DNA from 3 places in the Enterobacter sp. Taxon_8 genome. Region 2 is predicted to be linked to each of the others. Evidence: predicted binding sites of a transcription regulator. Region 2 holds the regulator's gene; each other region holds the start of a gene.

Evidence for each region. The regulator LexA, encoded in region 2, represses DNA repair genes until DNA is damaged. The targets are predictions, from matches to a motif close to TNCTGTATGTACATACAGNA.
Region 1: a site for LexA is predicted at 1,948-1,967, ahead of mutH (DNA mismatch repair endonuclease MutH). Genes of this name have one in related genera too.
Region 3: a site for LexA is predicted at 1,570-1,589, ahead of sbmC (DNA gyrase inhibitor SbmC). Genes of this name have one in related genera too.

The regions. Positions count from the first base shown of each region.
Region 1 covers NZ_CM177989.1:833,732-837,009, forward strand. Annotated here, with positions in the region: gene AC4IBF_RS04030 (NADP(H)-dependent aldo-keto reductase) at 1-547, opposite strand, end outside; gene AC4IBF_RS04035 (YgdI/YgdR family lipoprotein) at 679-897, opposite strand; gene mutH (DNA mismatch repair endonuclease MutH) at 1,026-1,718, opposite strand; gene rppH (RNA pyrophosphohydrolase) at 2,402-2,932, shown strand; gene ptsP (phosphoenolpyruvate--protein phosphotransferase) at 2,945-3,278, shown strand, end outside.
Region 2 covers NZ_CM177989.1:4,266,128-4,269,405, reverse strand. Annotated here, with positions in the region: gene plsB (glycerol-3-phosphate 1-O-acyltransferase PlsB) at 1-412, opposite strand, end outside; gene AC4IBF_RS20360 (diacylglycerol kinase) at 567-935, shown strand; gene lexA (transcriptional repressor LexA) at 1,044-1,652, shown strand; gene dinF (MATE family efflux transporter DinF) at 1,716-3,053, shown strand; gene AC4IBF_RS20345 (CsbD family protein) at 3,174-3,278, shown strand, end outside.
Region 3 covers NZ_CM177989.1:1,621,312-1,624,589, forward strand. Annotated here, with positions in the region: gene sbcB (exodeoxyribonuclease I) at 1-120, opposite strand, end outside; gene dacD (serine-type D-Ala-D-Ala carboxypeptidase DacD) at 319-1,485, shown strand; gene sbmC (DNA gyrase inhibitor SbmC) at 1,605-2,078, shown strand; gene AC4IBF_RS07665 (FUSC family protein) at 2,171-3,229, shown strand.

The DNA.
Region 1 (3,278 bases), 1.1 Mb from region 2:
CCGTTTCGTTAGATACGCCAATGTAGCGGATTTTTCCCGCGCGCTGGCACTCGGTCAGCGCTTCCAGCGTTTCCAGCAGCGTCACGGCGGGGGCGCTCTCATTCCAGCTGTATCCGAGCTTGCCAAAGCAGTTGGTTGGTCGCTGCGGCCAGTGCACCTGGTAGAGGTCGAGATAGTCGGTTTGCAGGCGCTTCAGGCTGGCATCCAGAGCGGCGCGGATATTCTTGCGATCGAGGATCTGGTTCGGGCGGATCCCGGTATCGTTATTGCGCGCGGGGCCACTGACTTTTGAGGCAATCACCAGCTTTTCACGGTTGCCGCGCTTTGCCAACCAGTTACCGACGTAGGTTTCGGTAAGTCCCTGCGTTTCAGGGCGTGGCGGAACAGGGTACATCTCTGCAACATCAATCAGGTTAATGCCCTGGCTGACGGCGTAATCGAGTTGTGCATGGGCATCGGCTTCGCTGTTTTGTTCACCAAATGTCATCGTGCCCAACCCCAGTTGGCTTATTTCCAGAGCGCTGTGGGGGATACGGTGATAATGCATAGCCGGCTTCCTCAGTAGACTTATAGACCGCGTCAGGGCGTGCCCGACAAAGGAATATAAACATGGCAGAGGGGAAGCAAAAGGGGAAGAAAAAAATCAAAAAGGCCAGCAAGCGACTGACCTCTCTCTGATTATCGCTCGATAATTTGCGATACTTCGTCGCGATTGATCTGCATTTTATTGCCTTCCTGGTCGCGGTAGCTGACCAGACCGGTATCATCGTCGACTTCGGGTTTGCCATCGGTCAGGATCATTCGACCATCTTTTGTCGCCATGACGTAATCGCTGCTACAGCCCGATACGGCAAACGCTAAACCGACTGCTGACACTAATACTGCCCATTTTTTCATCGTTATCGTCCTCATCTGGCTTGTATCAAATCATAATCTAGTATTAACCCGATAAGGCGACTTGAGGAAGCGGTAAAATCTTAAAAAGCAGTCGATTATGTTTGAGAGCTCGCAAAATAAGTAAAAAACTATGTTTTTAACAGGAAATGACGTGCCAGGAGTGCGCCGGTGAAATTCTTTTTGAGATAAAAACCGCGCGGCAACGTCAGTATCGGTTCACCCTGCGCGCCGATTGCCTCGGTAAGTGCTTTACTGTTGGCCGCTTTCGGACGCAGCTGTAACACTTCTCCGTGTCGGGCGGTGATGCGCTCTACCTGCCCAAGCACAATCATGTCCATCAGCTCTTCCCAGTCCAGGCGCAGCTGATGCTCTTCATCCTCGTCCGGGCTCCAGAGCAGCGGTGCGCCAACGCGACGGTCAGCCAGGGGGATCTGACGCTCACCTTCAACCGGTACCCATAATACGCGCTTCAGCTTGTGGCGAACGTGACTGGTTTCCCACGTCACGCCGGTATTGCCGGTTAATGGCGCAACGCAGACAAAGGTGGTCTCAAGCGGCTTGCCCTGGCTGTCTACAGGGATAGTTTTTAACTCCACGCCAAGTGCAGCAAAATCCTGCTCAGGTTTGCTCCCTGCGCTGGCACCCAGCCATAGTTCAAGCAGCATGCCGATCCAGCCTTTATCCCGCTTAAGATCCTTCGGGATCTTAAGCCCTGCTATTGCCGCCAGCTCGCCAAGCGAAAAGCCTGCAAGACGCTGTGCCTGCTGTAGCAACTGGCCCTCGCTGGACGGCGGTGAGAGCAAGGGTGTAAGCGGATGCATGATGGTAACCTTTTGATTAAAAAATAAACGAAGAAATTGTCCCCTGTGGATAGAGTTTAACTATTTCTGTACGAATATTTCATGTGCATGATTTATATGTTTTTTTACTGGTTTGAAATCGTTTCACCAGAGTCGGAAAACGGGTTGTTCAAATCTGGTCACTGACAATGAACAGGATCTTACACCATGTTATCCACAGAAAAATGGGATAACTGGGCATAACCCTGACTACTGTTTCAATTTACAGCCTTGACGTGCGTGGAAAATCGAAATTTCAAACAAATTGTGACTAACTTATTGGCACAATCTGTGGATAAAACCGACGCTGTTCGATCTTTCATCAGCACGATGATCCCTGATGTGACGATCGTCACGCTATTCTGTTTTGTGTTCATGGAAATACATTTAACTATATGAAAATAATTGCATTATTGAATTAAGCTAAAAAAGGGGGGACGGCATTGTTTGAGGTTGTTCATTGGTAATTAGACACTTCTTCACAACTATATCCACAGAAAAGGTGAATAAAATTCCTTTTAATGGCTCTCATCTGTTTATAACTCAGCACTTATTTGTGAGTTATTCAAATGTTATTAGGCTGCAGCCCTGTAAGAGAGTGGTTTACCGCCTCCCTGTAGTGTGAAACAATCATTCATATATAAGGTTTAGTTTGGGGTAGTCCGGTGATTGATGACGATGGCTACCGCCCGAACGTAGGAATAGTAATTTGTAATCGTCAGGGCCAGGTAATGTGGGCCCGGCGATATGGTCAGCACTCCTGGCAGTTCCCGCAAGGCGGGATCAATCCGGGAGAGTCCCCAGAACAAGCGATGTACCGGGAGCTTTTTGAAGAGGTCGGTTTGAGCCGGAAAGATGTTCGCATCCTGGCTTCGACCCGCAACTGGTTGCGTTACAAGTTACCGAAACGTTTGGTGCGTTGGGACACAAAGCCGGTTTGTATCGGCCAGAAACAGAAGTGGTTTCTGTTGCAGTTGGTGGGCAACGATTCAGACATCAATATGCAAACCAGCAGTACGCCGGAGTTCGATGGCTGGCGCTGGGTGAGCTATTGGTATCCTGTTCGTCAGGTCGTGTCATTTAAACGCGATGTTTACCGTAGGGTGATGAAAGAGTTTGCAAGTGTGGTCATGCAGCTTCAGGAGATCCCGCCTAAGCCGCAGAGCGCACCTGCCTGGCGACGTAAAAGAGGTTAAGCTACGCAAATCATGCTCACCCGCTTGCGAGAAATAGTCGAGAAGGTGGCCAGCGCTCCGCGTCTGAACGAGGCGCTGAATATTCTGGTCACCGACATCTGTCTTGCGATGGAGACCGAGGTCTGTTCGGTATATCTGGCCGACCACGATCGGCGCTGCTATTACCTGATGGCGACCCGTGGTTTGAAGAAGCCACGTGGACGCACCGTAACGCTCGCATTTGATGAGGGTATCGTCGGTCTGGTTGGGCGGCTGGCTGAACCCATCAACCTTGCTGACGCGCAAAAACACCCCAGCTTTAAATACATCCCTTCCGTAAAAGAAGAGCGCTTCCGCGCTTTCCTTG
Region 2 (3,278 bases):
CTTTTTCGCGGCCCGGACGACGACCAAACATCACCGATACCGGCACCATCTGCACATCCAGATCGGGGTTGCTGCGGTGCAGGTCGAGATAGTCATGGAACAGCTTGATGGACTCTTCTTTCGGCGTGTAATAGGTAAACACGCGCGGCCCGCCGTGGATGAACACGTAGCGCGGCAGCAGCGTGCCGTCAACTTCCAGCGGTTCAAGCGGATCTGGTAAGTCATGCGCCAGACACTGGGCGCGAAGCGTCAGTAAGTCAGCCTTCGAGTTATAAGGCAAAACGTACATAATGGGACGCGACGTATCGAGCCCCAGTTCCAGCGCGGGTTCTGCTGGGATAGACTTGCTTTTTACCAGGATGCTTAATGGTAAATTAAGTAATTTGTAGTAAATTCGTGGCCAGCCGGACATAAACGATGTAAAGCCTCTGGTTAATAATGCAATTGCGGCGCAAGGATAACAGAAAGCGCGCAAAATTTCTGTTGTTACCCGTCATACTTCAGGCTGTAGCGAAACGCTCTACGGCTCCTGTTACTGACGCTCTTTTTTAAAAAAGGTTCTTTTAATGGCCAATAATACCACTGGGTTAACACGTATCATCAAAGCCGCCGGCTATTCATGGAAAGGTTTCCGTGCCGCATGGGCCAACGAGGCCGCGTTTCGCCAGGAGGGCGTCGCCGCTATCATCGCGGTGATCGTCGCCTGTTTCCTTGATGTTGATGCTATTACCCGCGTACTTCTTATCGGTTCCGTACTTCTGGTGATGATAGTGGAAATTCTTAATAGCGCTATTGAGGCCGTTGTGGATCGCATCGGTTCCGATTTCCATGAGCTTTCTGGCCGCGCAAAAGACATGGGATCTGCTGCCGTATTACTGGCGATTATCACTGCCGTTATCACCTGGGTCACGCTGCTTTGGTCACATTTCCGATGAGCCTCGAGGAATAATTAAGTCCCTGGTTTTTTGTGCAGTTTTTGGTTCCAAAATCGCCTTTGACTGTATATACTCACAGCATAACTGTATATACACCCAGGGGGCGGAATGAAAGCGTTAACGACCAGGCAGCAAGAGGTGTTTGATCTCATCCGGGATCATATCGGCCAGACGGGTATGCCACCTACGCGTGCGGAAATCGCGCAGCGTCTGGGTTTCCGTTCTCCGAATGCTGCCGAAGAACACCTGAAAGCGCTGGCGCGTAAAGGCGTGATTGAGATTGTATCAGGCGCGTCACGCGGTATCCGACTGCTTGTAGAAGAAGAGACGGGCATTCCGCTGGTAGGTCGTGTTGCTGCCGGTGAGCCTTTACTGGCACAGCAGCATATTGAAGGTCATTACCAGGTCGATCCAGCCATGTTCAAGCCGAGCGCTGATTTTCTGCTGCGCGTTAGCGGCATGTCGATGAAAGACATCGGTATTCTTGACGGCGATCTGCTTGCGGTACATAAAACTCAGGATGTGCGTAACGGCCAGGTGGTTGTCGCGCGCATTGACGATGAAGTCACCGTCAAACGTCTGAAAAAACAGGGTAACACCGTTCAGTTGCTGCCTGAAAACAACGAGTTCACCCCAATTGTGGTCGATCTCCGCGAACAGAACTTCTCTATCGAAGGACTGGCGGTCGGGGTGATTCGCAACGGTGAATGGCTGTAACCTCTTCCTGACAGGCTATGGCACCGCTGTAGCCTGATTCATTCCCCACTCCCGGTATCTTTCATGTCACTACTGACGGCATCAGATAAGGCATTGTGGCGTCTTGCCCTGCCGATGATTTTCTCCAATATTACCGTGCCTTTACTGGGACTGGTTGATACTGCCGTTATAGGCCATCTTGATTCACCGGTTTATCTTGGCGGCGTGGCGATTGGCGCGACGGCAACCAGCTTCCTGTTTATGCTGTTGCTCTTTTTACGCATGAGCACCACCGGTCTTACCGCACAGGCTTATGGTGCGAAAGATCCGCTGCGTCTGGCGCGTGCGCTGGTGCAGCCGCTGATACTCGCGCTTGGCGCGGGTGCATTAATCGTTGTATTGCGGACACCCCTGATCGATCTTGCGCTTCATATCGTTGGCGGCAGCGAGGCGGTACTGGATCAGGCGCGACGTTTCCTTGAAATCCGCTGGCTCAGCGCGCCCGCGTCGCTGGCTAACCTGGTTCTGCTGGGGTGGCTACTGGGCGTTCAGTATGCCCGGGCGCCAGTGATTTTGCTGGTGGTGGGCAACCTTCTCAACATTGTGCTGGATATCTGGCTGGTGATGGGCCTGCATATGAACGTGCGGGGCGCGGCGCTGGCGACGGCGATTGCCGAATACGGAACCTTTATCATTGGCTTGTGGATGGTCTGGCGCGTGCTGTCGATGCGCGGGATCTCTCTGGCGCTGCTCAAAACCGCATGGCGCGGCAATATCCGTAAGCTGCTGGCCCTCAACCGTGACATCATGCTGCGCTCGCTGCTTCTTCAGCTCTGCTTCGGCGCGCTGACGGTTTTCGGGGCTCGACTGGGGCCAGAAATCGTGGCGGTCAACGCGATATTGATGACGCTTCTGACCTTTACCGCCTATGCGCTGGACGGTTTTGCCTACGCGGTTGAAGCGCATTCCGGGCAAGCATACGGTGCGCGAAAAAGCGGGCAGCTTCGGGATGTCTGGCGGGCAGCCTGCCGTCAGTCGGGACTGGTGGCGCTGGCCTTTGGTCTGGTTTACGCCTGCTTTGGTGAGCAGATCGTTGCATTGCTGACGTCTATACCTGCTCTGCGCGAGTTGGCGAGTCACTATCTCCTCTGGCAAGTCATCTTACCGGTGGTCGGCGTCTGGTGTTATCTGCTGGACGGCATGTTTATTGGTGCGACGCGCGGAGCGGAAATGCGCAACAGCATGGCGGTCGCGGCGGCAGGGTTTGGTCTGACGCTGCTAACGCTTCCCTGGCTGGGTAATCACGGTTTGTGGCTGGCCCTGGCCGTCTTCCTCTCGCTGCGCGGGTTATCGCTGGCGTTTATCTGGCACCGCCACTGGCAAAACGATACCTGGTTCTCTTCGCGCCACGATATATCGTGACGGTTAAAGATTCCGAATATGAAATTAACTACGGAATCCTTAACTACAATAATTATCACGTCCAGCAGAAAAGAACGTAACGGACGTTACGACCCGACGCTTAACTAAGAGGACACGATGATGAATAAAGACGAAATCGGCGGCAACTGGAAGCAGTTCAAAGGTAAAGCGAAAGAAAAGTGGGGTAAGCTGACTGATGACGATATGACCGTCATTGAAGGTAAA
Region 3 (3,278 bases), 1.9 Mb from region 2:
GTCGGTACGGATGGCGGCAAACTGCGCCGGTCGGTCCAGCGCCGGGTGAGTGCCAAAGGTTTCGTAGTCGTGGAACAAAAAAGTCGGGCGAGCGGCAGAGTCAGACACCAGTAATACCATCCTGTTAAAAAATGACGTCACTATGGTAAACGATCGCGCGGGTCAGACCGAATAAAAAGCACCGCCGCGTGGCAAATTTGCGCGCCAGCTTCAGAGAAAAATCTGCGTTCTGTCACATTTTTTTGCAATTAAGCCAGGTAACGACATCAGAACTCCCGTAAAAAGGTCATCGATTTTTACTGACCTGAGGATATACCGTTGAAACGCCGTCTGTTTATTGCTGTTTCTTTACTCGCTTCGAGTGTCTCATCTGCTTTTGCGGCCGAACCACTGGATTTTTCGCCGCAGCCTCCGGCCATTCAGGCTGGCTCCTGGGTGCTGATGGACTACACGACTGGTCAGATTTTAACGGCGGGCAACGAACATCAACAACGTAATCCGGCGAGCCTGACCAAGCTGATGACGGGCTATGTGGTTGATCGGGCCATTGATAGCCACCGCATTACGCCGGACGACATTGTCACCGTAGGGCGTGACGCGTGGGCAAAAGGTAACCCGGTTTTTGACGGCTCGTCGCTGATGTTCCTGAAAGAGGGCGATCGCGTCTCCGTGCGCGATCTGAGCCGCGGCCTGATAGTCGATTCCGGCAACGACGCCTGCGTGGCGCTGGCCGATCACGTGGCGGGCGGGCAGCCGCAGTTCGTGAAAATGATGAACGACTACGTGCAGAAGCTGAACCTGCGCGATACGCATTTTGAAACCGTCCACGGGCTGGACGCGCCGGGCCAGCACAGCTCCGCCTATGACCTGGCCGTACTCTCCCGGGCCATCATCCACGGCGAGCCTGAGTTTTACCATATGTACAGCGAAAAGAGCCTGACCTGGAACGGGATCACCCAGCAAAACCGTAACGGCCTGCTGTGGGATAAAACCATGAACGTGGACGGCCTTAAAACGGGGCATACCTCGGGGGCTGGCTTTAACCTGATTGCGTCTGCCGTAGACGGCCAGCGCCGTTTAATCGCTGTGGTGATGGGGGCGGACAGCCCGAAAGGGCGTGAGGACCAGGCCCGAAAACTGCTGCACTGGGGACAGCAGAATTTCGATACGGTGCAGATCCTGCATAGCGGAAAAAAAGTGGGGACGGAGCGCATCTGGTACGGCGACAAGGAACAGGTGAAACTGGGAACCGACCAGGACTTCTGGCTGGCCTTGCCGAAAGCGGAAGTGCCGAACATCAAAGCCAAATACGTGCTGGATAAAAAAGAGCTGGAAGCGCCGATTGCCGCGCATCAGCGGGTCGGAGAAATCCAGCTCTATGACCGCGACAAAGTGGTAGCCCACTGGCCGCTGGTAACGCTGGAAGCCGTTGATAAAGGCGGCCTGTTCTCTCGACTGAGCGATTACCTGCATCACACGCTATAAGTCCTGCTGAGCAGACTGGCAGGGTTGCGAGTCTGCTCACATAATAAACACTCCTCGTTTGCTGATAATGATAATCCAGTTTTATAGTGTATAAATATACAGTAATAAATGGAGGCAGCATGGACTACAGCATTAAGCAGCAACAGAAACGTAAGATTGCCGGTTTTCATTTGGTCGGCCCGTGGGAACACACGGTAAAGCAGGGCTTTGAACAGCTGGTCATGTGGGTTGACGGGCGTCACATTGAGCCGCTGGAGTGGGTTGCGGTCTATTACGATAACCCGGATGAAGTCCCGGCAGAAAAACTGCGCTGTGATACGGCCGTTACCGTACCGGACGATTTCGTTATTCCGGAAAACAGCGAAGGCGTCATGATGACGGAAATCGCGGCCGGGGACTATGCCGTGGCGACGGCTCGCGTGGAAAACTACGACTTCGCCACGCCCTGGTATCAGTTCTTCAATTCCCTGCTGCAGGACAATAAATACCAGATGGCGCTAAAGCCCTGCTTCGAACGCTATCTCAATGACGGCAATGCGGACGGTTACTGGGATATCGAAATGTATATCGCCGTCGAGCATAAAACGGTTTAAGCCTGCTAAATGAAGGGTTTTTCAGCCGGGATCGATCCGCCCGGCTGAAAACACAGTACAATTGTGGTTTGCCGTGTAGCTGGAGAGCGGGTGTGCGTCCCGACAAATCATTAACTCCTTTTGAAATTCGGTTGTATAAACATTACCGCGTTGTGCACGGGTGTCGCATCGCGCTGGCTTTCGTATTGACGTTTGTACTGGTCCGTTTGCTGGACGTTCCGGAAGGGACGTGGCCGCTGATCACGCTGGTGGTGGTGATGGGGCCCATCTCGTTTTGGGGGAACGTGGTTCCGCGCGCCTTTGAACGAATTGGCGGGACTGTTCTTGGCTCGGCCCTGGGTCTTATTGCGCTGAAGCTGGAGCTCATCTCATTTCCGGTGATGCTGGCATGGTGCGGTGCCGCTATGTTCCTCTGCGGCTGGCTGGCGTTGGGCAAAAAGCCCTATCAGGCGCTGCTGATTGGTATTACTCTCGCGGTGGTTGTCGGGGCGCCCGCCGGGGATATGACCACGGCGCTGTGGCGAAGCGGGGATGTCATCCTGGGGTCACTGCTGGCCATGCTTTTTACCGGTATCTGGCCGCAGCGGGCTTTTCTGCACTGGCGTATTCAGATGGCTAACTACGTTACCGCCTTTAACCGCGTTTATCAGGCCGGTTTTTCCCCTAATCTGGTCGAGCGCCCGCGGCTGGAAAAGCACCTGCAAACCATCCTTAACGACGTGGTTAAAATGCGCGGCCTGATCACGCCCGCCAGCAAAGAAACCCGCATTCAAAAATCGATTTTCGAAGCTATCCAGACGGTAAGCCGCAACCTGGTCTGCATGCTTGAACTGCAAATCAACGCCCACTGGGCTTCGCGTCCCAGCCATCTTTTGATGCTTAATGCGCAGACCCTCAAAGAGACTCAGCAGATGACGCAGCAAACGCTGTTGACCATCGCTCATGCGCTTTATGAAGGCAACCCGCAGCCGATACTGGCCAACAGCGAGCGACTGAATGAGATCGTCGCGGAGCTGAAGCAGTTAATCAATGAACGCCAGAGCGATAACGTGGCTGAAACGCCTATTCATGGCTACGTCTGGCTGAGCATGGAACTGGCGCGGCAGCTTGAGCTGTTATCGCACCTTATTTGCCGGGCGCTGCGCAAATAAAAGGCGTATGTGACGGCTGCTGCTTCGATTCAGCAGCAATTGGGGTTAT